Regions from separate parts of the Sphingobacterium sp. B29 genome, predicted to be linked through region 2. Evidence: riboswitches for the same ligand, from Rfam matches in the RefSeq annotation. Region 2 holds a riboswitch; each other region holds the start of a gene.
What was found. A riboswitch is a leader RNA that binds a small molecule or an ion and turns the genes downstream of it on or off. The one in region 2 is predicted to bind S-adenosylmethionine.
Positions count from the first base shown of each region.

Region 1: it holds a riboswitch for S-adenosylmethionine, as region 2 does, so the genes downstream of both, BV902_RS22490 (5-oxoprolinase) here and metE (5-methyltetrahydropteroyltriglutamate--homocysteine S-methyltransferase) in region 2, are expected to answer to the same signal.
Region 3: it holds a riboswitch for S-adenosylmethionine, as region 2 does, so the genes downstream of both, BV902_RS18340 (O-acetylhomoserine aminocarboxypropyltransferase/cysteine synthase family protein) here and metE (5-methyltetrahydropteroyltriglutamate--homocysteine S-methyltransferase) in region 2, are expected to answer to the same signal.

Region 1 covers NZ_CP019158.1:5,231,733-5,236,765, reverse strand. The annotation lists gene BV902_RS22500 (SusC/RagA family TonB-linked outer membrane protein) at 1-515, shown strand, start outside; gene BV902_RS22495 (RagB/SusD family nutrient uptake outer membrane protein) at 521-2,038, shown strand; gene BV902_RS22490 (5-oxoprolinase) at 2,137-2,400, opposite strand; SAM-I-IV-variant riboswitch at 2,467-2,560, opposite strand; gene BV902_RS22485 (DUF3050 domain-containing protein) at 2,771-3,541, shown strand; gene BV902_RS22475 (TolC family protein) at 3,806-5,033, shown strand, end outside.
Region 2 covers NZ_CP019158.1:909,768-914,800, reverse strand. The annotation lists gene BV902_RS03835 (sensor histidine kinase) at 1-792, shown strand, start outside; gene BV902_RS03830 (response regulator transcription factor) at 895-1,584, shown strand; SAM riboswitch class I at 1,771-1,874, shown strand; gene metE (5-methyltetrahydropteroyltriglutamate--homocysteine S-methyltransferase) at 1,953-4,265, shown strand; gene BV902_RS03820 (hypothetical protein) at 4,366-4,896, opposite strand.
Region 3 covers NZ_CP019158.1:4,269,783-4,274,815, reverse strand. The annotation lists partial or broken gene BV902_RS18350 (homoserine dehydrogenase) at 1-183, opposite strand, end outside; gene BV902_RS18345 (homoserine O-acetyltransferase family protein) at 221-1,264, opposite strand; gene BV902_RS18340 (O-acetylhomoserine aminocarboxypropyltransferase/cysteine synthase family protein) at 1,298-2,608, opposite strand; SAM riboswitch class I at 2,864-2,976, opposite strand; gene BV902_RS18335 (FUSC family protein) at 3,158-5,033, opposite strand, start outside.

The DNA of each region.
Region 1 (5,033 bases), 2.0 Mb from region 2:
ATGCGAACGACAGAACAATTATTTCTGGTGTAGATCCAAAACTGAACTATAGCTTTAATCTAAGTGCAAGTTTTAAGGGTTTTGACTTTTCGGCTCTATTACAAGGAGTATATGGTGTCAAATCCTATGTTTCGGGCTGGGGCGTAACGCCATTTGTACAGGGTAGCCCGCCGACAAAAGATTGGTTAGACCGTTGGACACCTGAAAACCCTTCGACAACGATGCCCCGTATTTATTGGGGTTGGAGTGCTCCGGAGAAATTCAGCCGTGCTTCCAGCTATTTTATACAGGATGCTTCATACTTCAGATTGAAAAATCTTGTGTTCGGATACACTTTACCTGATGGGCTGTTGAAAAAATATAAAATTGAACGCCTACGGGTTTATTTTTCGGGTGATAACCTCCTTACTGCGACCAAATTTAAGGGCTTGGACCCTGAACGCTATGGAAATGGTGATCTGATACAGTATCCACAAAACAAGATTTATTCATTTGGTGTACAAGTTAACTTTTAAGTGCTATGAAAAAGAAATTTATAACAGCGTTGATGCTATCCGGACTATTTTTTGGTTCCTGTAACAGTGCCTTGGATCTCAATCCTTTGGATCAGATCGCTACGGACAACTATTTTAGCAAAAAATCGGATTTTGATAATGCATTGGCCGGTGTATACGCGTCATTGCAGAGTGAGACGTTCTCCTATGGGATGCCTTTCCGGGACTGTCTGACCGACAATGGCTACAATCAGTTCAACTCAGGTAGCGTCAATGAAATCGTAGGTGGGAATTTAAATCCGACCACAGGGGGGTATGAAACCGGAATTTATAACGATGCTTATGTGGGAATAGGACGTGCCAATCGCCTGATCGAGAAGCTTCAGGGCTATAACGGCTCCGATATGAACGATTGGGAGAAGAAAAATATGGAGGCCGAAGCCCGCTTTATCCGTGCTTTTGTTTATTTCCAATTGTACAGTATTTATGGTGAGGTGCCGCTTGTGCTGACTTCCCTTAGTCTGGAGAATCAGCGTCAGCCAAAGGAAACTGCGGAGAATATCCTAAAACAGATTAGGGCTGATCTGGATTTTGGGATCGCTAACTTAGCGGCTAAACCTTATTTCAATAATGGGGGGCATGCGACCGCAAGTTCAGCAAAAGCCTTGAAAGCACGGGTTTTACTGTTTGCGGCTTATGGTGACAAAGGGGTGCCCGATTTAGCAATCTTGAAAGAGGTAAAAGACTTATGCACCGATGTCATGAAAGAGTATACCCTGAGTACGGCGTTTGAAAATGTCTTTCGCGATGCAACACAGAAGAACAATACCGAGATTATCTTTTCGGTCAATTTTCTGGCACCGAATAATACAGCCCCCTGGGACATGTACCTAGGCGACTGGATCGCTGCTTCACCTTTACAAAACCTGGTGGATACCTATGAATGCAAAGATGGTCTGCCTTATGGTGAATCACCCTTGACTGACCGAGCCAATCCCTTCAAAGATAGGGATCCGCGCTTGAGCAAAACAATTTTCGTGGATCATCCCGACTTTGGCGGCGGTAAGATCCATACACCGTCCAATCCGCGGCCTACAGGTTATGGGGTATTGAAATTTTTGGATCCGGCCAACTTACCTTTTGGCTTCTCAACATTGAGCCAACAGGATGCGGTTGTACTGCGGTTTGGAGAGGTGTTATTGATGTATGCCGAAGCACAAAATGAAATCGCCGGGCCAGATCAATCGGTTTACGATGCTATGAATACCCTGAGGAGCCGCGTTCAGATGCCCGGGTTTCCTGCCGGTTATAACAAGGAAAAAATGCGCGACCGTATCCGCCACGAAAGAAGGGTTGAACTTGCTTTCGAAGGACTACGGCATTACGACCTGATTCGTTGGCATATCGCAGGCGAAGTACTCAATGCGGTCAAAGACAGTAAAGTGCCCTATCATTTTGAGGACAAATTTTACCGCTGGCCATTACCACAAACAGAAATTGAGAAAAGCGCAGGTGTGTTAATTCAGAATCCAAACTATAAATAATAAGATTATCGCCTTCTTTTAAATCGGCAATTTCCTAAACCAACCACAGCAGCGCGCACGAAGTCCTTTCGATGCGCGCTTTTTTTTGTCGATAACGATTACTGTAAAGGAATCAGGACATTCTGTTCCAAGCGTACAGGGACATGCTTCACCGAGGTAAAACCGTCTTCCTTGGAAATGATGTTGGAAAGATCCAGTCCTCTTTTGGAGAACGTACTGATCAAAGCTGTTCTAAAGGTTGCCTTGGCTGAACCCCAGCCTTGTCCTAAGATGGTGTCATTGTTGAGCTGGATCAGTTCATCTGTTGAGTAATAACTGAATTTTTCCAGTAAGTGTTGGTAAAGATTTGTTGTAGTAGCCATACAATTTAAAAATTTAAAGGATTAAACCATAAACTGTATCCAGATCTTGTTGGGAAAATAATCGTTCTGCGACGTTTATTTTGGTCGAAACCCGTATTAATTTACCACCGCGGTGCCTGCACTCGGTTGGTATTGCATCATGCAATTCTGAATACTCTACAAATATAGTAGATTATTTTTTATAATTAAAAATATTTTTGTTTTTAAGGGTAAAGGAGCGTTAGCAACCGGAATAGGGAGGTCAAAAGCGAGGCGCGTTGTTGGCTGTGATTTGGTTATGAAGCGGATAGCAGGGCGAAAAATTTATCATGTTACTGTAATCTCATCGAAAATACTTTTAAAAATAGAGATAAGACAATACTTTTGCGCCATGAATAGAATTGCGGAAATTAACGAATACATTGCTACCGAACGCGAGGTATTATTGCAACACCCTTTATATCGTAAGATCAAAACGATCAAGAATCTACGTTCTTTTACAGAAGGGCATGTGTACGCTGTATGGGATTTTATGTCTTTACTAAAAGCTTTACAGATTAAATTGACCTGTACGACTTTACCTTGGTTTGCGAGTGAGCATCCATCAACACGCTATCTAATCAACGAAATTGTCTTGGCTGAGGAGTCGGATGAATACATTGATGGCCGTCGTTTGAGCCACTTTGAGATGTATCTGGACGCCATGGATGCCATGGGTGCCGACCTTCATCTGGTCAACAAATTTATTGCTCACGCCAAAAAATCGAACAACATATTCGATGTCATCGCAACAACCACATTGGACAAGCGGATCAAAGACTTTTTGAATTTTACATTCGAAGTGATTGCTGAGGGCGAGGTGCATAAAATTGCTGCTGCATTTACATTCGGACGTGAAGACCTTATTCCGGGAATGTTTACCTCTATTTTGGAAGAAATTAAAACAAACTTTCCTACAGCCAATCTGGATAGCTTTATTTATTATTTTCAACGCCATATTGATCTTGACGGCGACGAGCATGGACCGTTGGCGATGCAGATGATCACAGATCTTGCCAAGGACGATGAGGTTAAATGGACGGAAATGAAAGAGATCAGTAAAATTGCGCTACAAAAAAGAATCCAGCTGTGGAATGCAATAGAAGATTCCTTATACGGATAATCTATTATTATACCATCGAGAAAGGCCTTTCAAATCACGATTTGAAAGGCCTTTTTTATGTGCTGTAAAAAAGGATATTGTAAGGACTTCTTGGCAGATATTGGTCTTTTTGTTTGAATTGATGAAAAAATGTCTTTTTTCCATAACATATTGGCGTTTGTGAAGAAATCCAAGTTCCAATAAGTGTCTAAGTTTGCAACGCAAAAAAATTACATAGCACACGTGAACTTTTTTCCTCCCTATTGGGCAAAAGGCATACTAACCATGGGATTGTTAGTATGCGCTATTTCGGACACCTTCGCCCTCGATTCTTTGCGCATGTCCCTGAAAGACATGATCGACAAAGCACTACAGAACAGTAAATACATCGAGCAGTCCTATTTGCAGCTCAAAGAAACTGAGGTGGCAGTACAGCAGCAACGCATGGAGTTGCTCCCTAAGATTTCCGCCAGAGCTTCTGCTAGTTATGCAAGTAATATGCCTGTGTATGACCAGGGGCTTTTAAATAAACCTTCCCAGCATGATATCATTCACTACTTGTACGATAGCGGCCTGGATTTTTATCTGAACCTCTACAATGGGCATCGGGACCTAATGAAAATAGAGTCCAAAAAACTGGAAAATGAGCTGGCCAGAATCGATTGGAAGAATGCCGCAGCGCAGACGAAATTGGAGGTTTGCAATCTTTTTTTGGATTTGGAACTGTCGTATAGTAACCGATCCCTAATTGAGCAGGATATTGCTGATCAACGGGTACAGCTCAAGGAGATTGAGCATCTGTATAAGGCGGGCGTGGTATTACACAGTGACGTCTTGCGTATTTCGTTGGAGCTTTCGAAGCGGGAACTGTTGCTCGTGCAGATCGGTCATGATATTCAGGCTGCAAATCAGAAGCTGCAGCTAATTGGCGGTATTACAGCGGAGATTATCCCCTTGACCGAGCCTTTTAAAGTGGAAAGCCCCAGCTATGAAGCGCTTGTTGCCGAAGCGCGAAGCCATGCTTTTTCCCTTCTAAAATCCGAACAGGAAGTGGTTTTGAAGAAATTGTCGGTTAAACAGGCGCGATCAAATTATCTTCCTGAGTTGGGGTTGACCAGTACATTCACCTTTGCCAATCCACAGGTTTTCTTGTATCCCTATAATCCCAGCTGGTATAATCTGAGTATCACAGGACTCAAATTAAACATACCGATCTCGGCAATTTATCTCAATAAAAACGTGGTGCGCGGAGCACAGATCGCATTGGATCGACAAGAGGTAAAACACCATCATGAAGAGGAGATTCTGGAAAATCAGCTGTTACAGGCCTTGTTGGATTATCAATTGGCTATTAAGCAGCAGGAGGTCTGTCAAAACAATAAGGCGTTGGCGCAGGAAAATGCACGAATTATAAAAAACAGGTATTTTAAATCATCGGCTTTGATTACAGATCTCTTGGATGCTGATATGCAATACCTAAAAACACTTTTTGATCTTGAAACCGCACATATTG
Region 2 (5,033 bases):
GATAATATGGGCTATCTGTTACTACCTATGCTGGCACTACTTTTCTTGTTGGTGGGTTGTTTTGCTTATACACTGATTATCATCTTCAGACAAAAGAAAGTTTCGGAAATGAAAACAGATTTCATCAACAACATGACGCATGAGTTTAAAACACCTGTTGCAACAATTATGATTGCCAGCGAGTCACTTAAAGATCCAGACATCAATGCCGACCATAAGCGCGTTCAGAAATTGGCTAATATCATCTACGACGAAAATGTTAGACTCGGAAATCACATCGAACGTGTGCTTGACCTAGCCCGATTGGAAAAGGAAACATTAAAGTTAGACCAGGTGGATGTGCATATTAATGATCTTGTCTCAGCAGTTACCGACAGTATGCAGTTAAGGATGCAAAATATCGGCGGAAAATTTTCCATAGATCTAGCGGCGGCGAAAGATGTTGTTGTTGGTGACGAGCTGCATTTTTCAAATGTATTTTATAATCTACTGGATAATGCAATTAAGTACAACAAAGGAGATCTGCATGTGAATATTCAATCCAAAAATGTTGGTGATACCATTGTTATCACCATTGCCGACAACGGTATTGGGATGAGTCGGGATCACCTGCAAAAGATTTTCGACCAGTTCTACCGTATTCCAACTGGAAATGTTCATAATGTCAAAGGATTTGGTCTTGGCTTAAGTTATGTCCAGGACATCCTGAGAAGGCTGAACGGAAAAATTACAGTTAAAAGTGAAAAAGATAAGGGCACGACCTTTGAAGTAATTTTGCCTATTAAAAAATAAAACGTTCCTTTTTTGTATATTTCCTCTTTAAAAAATTTCAAAGGTTGAGGAAAGCTGATTTATCAGCATCAAGGGACATTGGTGAAAATTAATATAATCATTATGCAAAAGATATTATTAGCAGAAGATGATCCTAATTTGGGGGATCTTTTAAAAGACTATCTCGAATTAAAGGGAAAATTTGACGTCACATTATGCACAGATGGAGATGAAGCGATTTCTCAATTCAAAAAAAATAACTACGACCTCTGTATTTTCGATGTCATGATGCCAAAAAAGGACGGATTTACAGTTGGACGTGAAATCAGAAAAACAAACAATACTGTTCCTATTATCTTTGCCACAGCAAAGGGGATGATGGAAGATAAAACCGAAGCCTTTGAATTAGGGGGAGATGATTATATCACAAAGCCTTTTCGAGTGGAGGAATTATTGCTCCGCATCAATGCTTTGCTGAAACGCAGTGTTCGAGACAAAGAAGAGGAAGTGGTTGCTGATAAATTTGAAATTGGTGATTATTTCTTTGATTATACAAGTCAGCAAATTTCTTACAAAGGACAGATGCAAAAACTATCCACCAAAGAAGCGGAACTACTACGCTTGCTTTGTTTAAAGAAAAATGATGTGCTGACCCGGGAAGAAGCTTTATTAAAAATATGGCATGATGACAACTACTTTACAGGTAGAAGTATGGATGTATTTCTCAGTAAACTTCGTAAATATCTAAAAGAAGATAGTAAAGTTGAAATTGTCAATGTGCACGGAAAAGGTTACAAACTTTTGGTGAGCTAAAAGAATGGGGAATGAGAAACAGTCATTCCCCATTTTTTATGCTACACGGCGTATTGAAACATGGCATACACTAAATCATGGATGAAAAGAAAAGAACAAAACAATTTTATCCTTAGTAGAATATAAAAAATTGACGCACTTTTATAAAAAATTTGCATTTCAAAAAGAAATGTTCTAACTTAGCGTCGCTTATAGAGAAAGGCAGAGGGAATAGACCCGATGAAGCCTTAGCAACCTGTCCCTTGACAAGGTGCTAAATTCTACCCTACTTGATATGGGAATGATAAGCCGAAGTCACCGAATTCTAGTGTGTCCTTCTCTCTCTAGCAAGAAATATAGTTGAAAAAGAAATATTAAAAACATTCATTATGTTATTGACTAACAATTTAGGTTACCCTCGTGTGGGCGCGTTCCGCGAATTGAAAAAAGCCAATGAGGCCTATTGGGCTAAAAAATCTTCTGTTGAGGAATTATTGGACACAGCAAAAAAAATTCGTGAAGGCAATTGGAAAACACAAAAAGATGCTGGAATAGATTTGATCCCTTCCAATGATTTCTCTTTTTACGATCAAGTATTGGATTTAACCCTTACTGTTGGTGCAATTCCTGCTCGTTACCATTCTTTATTGAATAAAGTAGACAACAATTACAGCTTAGATCTATATTTTGCCATGGCGCGTGGTTTCCAACAAGAAGGAATCGACGTGACTGCAATGGAAATGACCAAGTGGTTGGATACCAACTACCACTATATGGTGCCAGAATTCACAAAAGATCAAGAATTCAAATTGACGTCCGAAAAGTTCTTAAATGAATATAACGAAGCAAAATCATTGGGCATCGATACTAAACCAGTTCTATTAGGTCCTATCACTTACCTTTTGATCGGTAAAGAAAAAGAAGCTGGCTTCGACCGCATCGATTTATTGGATAAACTTGTTCCAGTATATGAGCAAATATTAGCTAAACTAGCTGAGGCCGGTGCGCAATATGTTCAGATTGACGAGCCTTTCTTAGCATTGGATTTAGATGCTAAAGTAAAAGCTTTATATCAACCCACTTTCGAAAAATTAGCTGCAGCTGCAAAAAATATCAAATTAATCGCGACGACTTACTTCGAAGCTTTAAAAGATAACGAAGATATCGCAGTTAACCTACCTATCCATGCTTTACATTTGGATTTGGTACGCGGTGAAAACCAATTGGATACGGTACTAGCTAAAGTTCCTGCTTCATTAACATTATCTTTGGGTATTGTTGAAGGCCGTAACATCTGGAAAAATGATTACGAAAAATCATTGGTTAAAATCAAACAAGCTGTTGATGCATTAGGAAAAGACCGTGTTTGGGTAGCTCCTTCTTCATCATTGTTGCACGTTCCTTTTGACTTAGACAATGAACACAATGAGCAATCGCTACCAGCTGAAGTAAAAAACTGGTTAGCATTTGCTAAACAAAAATTAGCTGAGGTAAAAGACTTAGCCGTATTAGCAGAAGGTGAAGTTGATGCTGAAACAGCAAAACGCTTCGAAGCGAACAAAGCTGCAGCTGAAAGCCGTCGTACTTCTCCACTGATCCACAAACCAGAGGTTAAAACACGTACAAGCAATATCACTGATGACGATGCGAAACGTACTTCAGCATTTGCTGACCGTAAAGCAGCGCAACAAGCGAAGTTCAACTTGCCAGCATTCCCTACGACAACAATCGGTTCTTTCCCACAAACAAAAGATGTGCGTAAATGGAGAGCTGATCTGAAAAAGGGATCGATCACACAGGAAGAGTACGATAAAGCAATTGCTGAAGAAACTGAAAATACAATCCGTCTTCAAGAGCAACTGGATATCGATGTATTGGTTCACGGTGAGTTCGAACGTAATGACATGGTTGAATACTTCGGTGAGCAACTAGCTGGATATGCATTTACACAAAACGGTTGGGTACAATCCTATGGTTCACGTTGTGTAAAACCTCCGATTATCTATGGTGATGTATACCGTCCTGAAGATATGACTGTCCGTTGGTCTTCATACGCTCAATCATTGACTAACCGTCCGGTTAAAGGTATGTTGACTGGTCCGGTTACCATCTTACAATGGTCTTTCGTACGTAATGACCAACCGCGTTCAACAACGACTTACCAAATTGCATTGGCGATCTTAGACGAAGTACAAGCGTTGGAAAAAGCAGGTATCAAAATTATACAAATCGATGAACCAGCAATCCGTGAAGGATTACCGCTACGTAAAGCTGATCAAAAAGATTACTTGAACTGGGCAGTACGTGCTTTCCGTGTTTCTTCATCAAATGTAGAAGACGATACACAGATTCACACACACATGTGTTACTCTGAGTTCAATAATGTAATCGAAGATATCGCTGCAATGGATGCTGACGTCATCACAATTGAGACTTCACGTTCTCAAATGAAATTGTTGAATGCTTTCGCTGGTGATTTCAAATATCCAAACGATATTGGTCCAGGTGTTTATGACATTCACTCACCACGTGTTCCAAGCAAAGATGAGATGGTAGATCTATTGCGTAAAGCAAAAGCAGTAGTTCCAGCAGAACAACTTTGGGTTAACCCTGACTGTGGTTTGAAAACTCGTGCTTGGCCAGAAACCAAAGCGGCTTTAGAGTCGATGGTTGAGGCTGCGAAAATCTTAAGAGCAGAATAATTCTTAAACTATATTGATAAAGCCCTAGATGAAATTTCATCTAGGGCTTCTTTATTGGACCTTGGTTCAAAACAAAAACCGTCATTCGGATAATGTGAGACTATTTTCGAGTGTTCTTCCTTTCTTTCTTGTTTTCCTTTTCTTTCCCGTTCTTAATTTCCTGTTTCCCCTTAATCCGATCTTCAATCGACTTCAGGCTTGACGAAAAATCAAGATCAACATTCTCAAGTTGTGCCATTTTTAACGCCTTCAATGCCTTTTTGTATTTTCTCAATTTTTCAAATAAAAGTGCTTTCTTGATCCATATCCCTGTCAAGGGCATCGCCGGAAGTGTCAAAGCAAATTTAATCGTCTTTTTTGCAGCTTCATACTCCCCCATATCAATCAGTGTCTGAATGAAATAAGGATATACCTCCAGTGCCTGCACATTATGCACCAAAGCTTCCTGGAAATACCTTTTTGCCTGCTCATAGTCCAATAGCTGTTCGGCATGAACTCTTCCCATCAAACACAGCGCCATTGTATTGGACTCATCATAAGACAGCGCATAGGATAAGGATTCCATGGTCTCCTCCAAATACATTGGATAGTTATCCAGTGCCTGAAGGACATATTTATTTACTGAATTCATAAAATTTTCTAAAACATAACATTCATATCCAGCTTTCACAATCATCTTGAAAGTAACTGGATTTCTAAAACTCCATAATAAGCTAAGCATATTGGAACCGTGGGCCACCATTTAGAGAGCCAATTTTTAGCCAATAT
Region 3 (5,033 bases), 3.0 Mb from region 2:
GTCACCTAAAATTGTTTCGGCATCGGTAGAAAATAGATCTGCTGGTAGCGAGCGCTTTTTATCTCCGTTTTTAATGACAAATTTTTTGATTTCCAGATTAAGGTTTTTGGTTTTGATGATATCGTAAAGACCTTGGCCTACTACACCAAACCCAAACATCCCTATTGTTAATTTATTACTCATATCTCTTCTTAAATTCTCTTATATATTATTTATTCTCTTATACTAATTCGTTGATGTATTCTTTTTGTTTCCGCAGAAAGCTGCTGATGATTTTCGTGAGTTTTTTTGTTTCGATCAAAAACCCATCGTGGCCATAAGTAGATTCGATCTCCTGATAGTGGGCATTCGGAATATGTTGAGCGATGAATTGTTGCTCTTGTGGAGGAAACAACAAATCTGTATTGACGCTCAGCACTAAAGTTGGACAGTCGATGCTCGCTAAAGCGGATTCGATAGATTTTCTTCCACGACCTAAATTATGGCTGTCCATTGCTTTGGTTAGGAAGTAATAGCTGTACGCATTATAGCGTTTTACCAATTTTTCACCCTGATAGTTTTGATAGGAGGATGCTTTATAATGATCGAGTTTTTCGTTATCATACTCCTTTTGTGTGTTGGCATACGTTGTATAGTTGCGGTAAGACAACAGTGCCATAGCGCGTGCAACTTTTAAACCCTTAGCTCCGCCATCGGGATGATTCGCATAAAAGGTTCGATCAGTAGTAATGGCAAGACGTTGACTTTCATTGAATGCAATACCCCATGCTGAATGGACGGCATTTGTTCCAACGACGATTAGATGGTTGATGGCTATACTGCGTGATACGGCCCATTCCAATGCTTGTTGACCGCCCAATGAGCCCCCAATAAGGATCTCTATTTGTTTGATATCCAGGTGGTCTGCAAGAAATTGATGGGCTTTGACCAAATCCCTTACTGTAAATTCAGGAAAAGATAAGTAGTAAGGTTGTCCAGTAGCAGGGTTTATAGATAGCGGATTACTGCTATTATATGCTGATCCGATGACATTGGCGCAGATAATAAAATAATCGTTTGAATCAAATAGTTCACCTGTTCCAAAAAGACCTGACCACCAATCCAGTACATCCGCATTGGCCGTTAGTGCATGGCAAACCCAGATCACATTACTGCGATCTGCATTGGGTTTGCCAAATGTTTCATAACTGATTTGTAAATCAGTAAGCTCTCTTCCATTTTCAAATACAAAAGGCTCCGGGTGCAGATAAATATGCTTACTCATTTTACGTTTACGTTTTAAGCCGAAAAAATCTGATTATTTAATTTTATCAAAAGCTTGTTGTAAATCAGCTTTGATGTCATCAATATGTTCTATTCCTACAGAAAGACGTAATAAACCTTTGAACACTCCGGCATTGGCTTGATCTTCATCACTCAATTGTTGGTGAGTAGTCGCTGCTGGATGGATAATCAATGACTTCGTATCACCGACGTTGGCCAGGTGACTGATCAATTCTAAGCTGTCGATAAAGCTATTGGCCTTTTGTGCTGCGTCACCTTTGAGCTGGAAAGAAAGCACTGCACCATAGCCATTTTTAAGGTATTTTTGTGCGTTAGCGAAGCTCGGAGAGCTTTTTAAGCCCGGATAGTTTACTTTTTCTACCTGTGGATGCGCCTCAAGCCATTTAGCTACCTCTAAAGTGTTGTCTACATGGCGTTGCACCCGTAAAGACAGGGTTTCAAGCCCTTGTAATAATAAGAATGAATTGAAAGGAGAGAGTGCTGGCCCGAAATCCCGAAGCCCTTCCACACGTGCCCGAATGGCAAATTGAATATTTCCAAACGGTCCGCCTTCACCGAAAACTTCGGAAAAAACTAAGCCATGATAGCCTTCAGATGGTTCGGAAAATTGAGGGTATTTTCCATTGCCCCAATTGTAGTTTCCGCCGTCGACGATGACACCACCAATGCTTGTACCATGTCCACCGATCCATTTAGTAGCCGATTCAACCACCACATTCGCACCATACTCCAAAGGTTTAAATAAATATCCCCCAGCTCCAAAAGTATTATCGACGATTAACGGTAAGTCATATTTTTTTGCTACTGCAGCAATTTTCTCAAAGTCTGGAATATTGAAACTTGGGTTTCCAATTGTTTCAACATAGATGGCCTTTGTTTTATCATCAATGAGGGCTTCAATTTTATCTGCCTCGGCGTCCGTTGCAAATCGAGCTTCGATGCCCAGACGTTTAAAAGAAACTTTAAACTGGTTGAATGTACCGCCGTATAAGTTGGATCCGGCAACAAAATTGTCACCACTTTCCAAGATATTATTTAATGCAATAAACTGTGCCGCCTGGCCAGATGCAACAGCAACAGCCGCGACTCCACCTTCCAGTGCCGCAATACGTTGTTCGAAAACATCCGTGGTAGGATTCATAATCCGTGTATAAATATTGCCGAACTGCTTTAATGCAAATAAGTTTGCGCCGTGTTCGGCATTTTCAAATACAAAAGATGTTGTTTGATATATAGGAACTGCTCTAGATCCCGTAGTAGGGTCAGCGACTTGGCCAGCGTGAACCTGAAGAGTTTCGAATTTTAAATTTTTGTTTGAAGACATAATATATCAGATTTTAAGGGTTCAAAAAGAAATTGCTAAGTAAAAAGAGAAGCATACACACCTCCTTGAAGGGTCTGTTAAATCTTTATCCAAGAAAAAGGAAATGATTCTTAACAAGCGTGGAAGTGCATATGCATACGCATTCGCATCAATACAGTTGTATGATGGCTTACACTTTCGCTTATCGTGCGGCTCACTTGTGTTGAACCTGAATTTTTAATGGACTTCAGTAGTTTAATAATCATTGTCTTATGTTATTTATATGCTCCAAAACGATATTGTTTTGGACAGGAATTGGCACCTTTTCAAACAAATTGAAGGTTGCCAGTGGGTCATTGAGCCAGTCTCTCGCCACTTCTTTATAAATCAAGACCTACTGATTAAGGGAGGTGTTGATTAGAAATCTTCTTTCGAAGACGATACAAATATAAACTCTTTTTTTATTAAAGCAAAAGAAAAGCTGTTTTTTAGTTAAAGGAATTTTGAATAACATACGGATCGGATCGCATATTGTTCGATGAAACTTGATAAGTAACTGCCAATCGGGTATTATGATTTCTTTAAGTTGATCCGTTCTGCAATTTGATTTAAATCTGTTAAAAGAGGTTTAAGTGCATCAATTCTACTATGGATGTCATACGTCAGGTGGCGATTCGTCTTTTTGCTTAACGATAGCGAAAGACCCACCAAATGGGAGTTGACCTGATAAGAGAGTGCCTGAAAATGGTGTATATGTGACCAATCCATCCATTTGTGTTCGGGTTCTTTTTTCATTTGATTGATAGCGTCTGAAAACAGGGCCATGGCAGTCTGCGCTTTTTTGCGAGCCAGCCGTATATCAAACGAACTTTGTCTCTCGTCCGACAGACGGTTATTGATGATCTGGAAATAATGTTCGTTGTAAAGAGATACCTCTTTTGCCAGCTGAACCATGCCTGTGCTCTGGCGTACAGGTATCAAGAAATAACCTGCTATAGCCAAGAATGCTCCAATAAGTGTAAAAAGCATTCGGCTGCCTAAAATGAGATTGATATTGCCTTCAAACAAATTGAGTGCAATCACAATTCCCAAGGTAATAAAGATGACACTGACCATATAATTAGATCGATTGAATAAAAAGAATCCGAAAAGACCTAATGCAGCTATGGTAAGAAGAGCCGGGAGAAAATGAATAGCAATTAAGCAGAATATGCCAACGATTATACCCGAGAATGTGCCTACAATACGCTCTATATTACGCTTTTTTGTCATTGAAAATGCTGGTCTGGCAACAATAGCGATCGTCAGTAAGATCCAATAGGTATATTTAAAATCTAAAAATAAAATACCGATCAATGCGCCTGTTCCAAAAAGAAGAGCCATCCGAACGGCAAATCGAAAAAGCGGGTTATTCAGATGGAGTTTACTTTTTAGATCAGCAAGATTGCGCAAAGGTCGATTGATAAATTGTTGGTACTCACTGCTGTCAATCTTATCCTGGATTTCCTGATTTTGATAAAAAGCCACCTGAATTCGGTTGAGCACTTCAATAATTGCTTCGATGTTGCTTATGATCGAATATAATATACTTTTTGCTTGACCGGCCTGCTCTTCTTGAATTTCTTTTAAATCCTGTAAGAGGGCATTAATTTTAAAGTTATTGTGATATAATTGATGTGCATACCGAAACCTCTTGTTAGGTTGTGAAAAGCTATCAATTTCTAAAGCTAATAATTTGATTGTTTGACGGATTAAAGGGAGGCTGCCCGTGTCTGCAAGGTTTTTGCGAATCGCATCATAGTCGTGATCAAGTGCAATAATTAACTCATGGAGGTCAATTAACCCATAAACTTGACTGAGCCAATAATTGCTTTTATGCCACTGTTGGCTTATGATTTTTTTTTCTCGAAAAAGAAGGGACCTGATTTGTTCCTGCTGTTCGCTGATCTGGCCATGAATTTTGCCTACACGACTGTACGTTATATTCAAAGGAATATCGGGATCGTAAGACTGGGATCGTATCAATAGAAATTGGGATAATCCATGAAAACCATTGGCCATCGCATGTTTTAGCGAGCGATAAGGTTGTATATAGGCCTGTAAAAGGCTAAAAAAGTAATATATAATGGATCCTGTTGTAATCTGTAAACTAACTGCAAGGGGGTGTTGCGGGGCCATTCCGATCACAAAACTCATGAGAATCAATGTCATGTTTCCAATTGCAGCATAACGAGCTCCAAAAAGACCGTATAACGTACATATAAAACCGGCCGCCGCTAGCAATATAACCAAGGGCCAATGATACGGAAATACAATCGCTGTAAACAATGATGCAACGAAAAAGGTGGGAATACATACGAGAGCAGAAGAAAGTTTATCCTTTCTGTTTCCAGGAGGATCTGTGAGTGTTGTTAATAACGATCCGACACCGATTCCAATTGCCGTG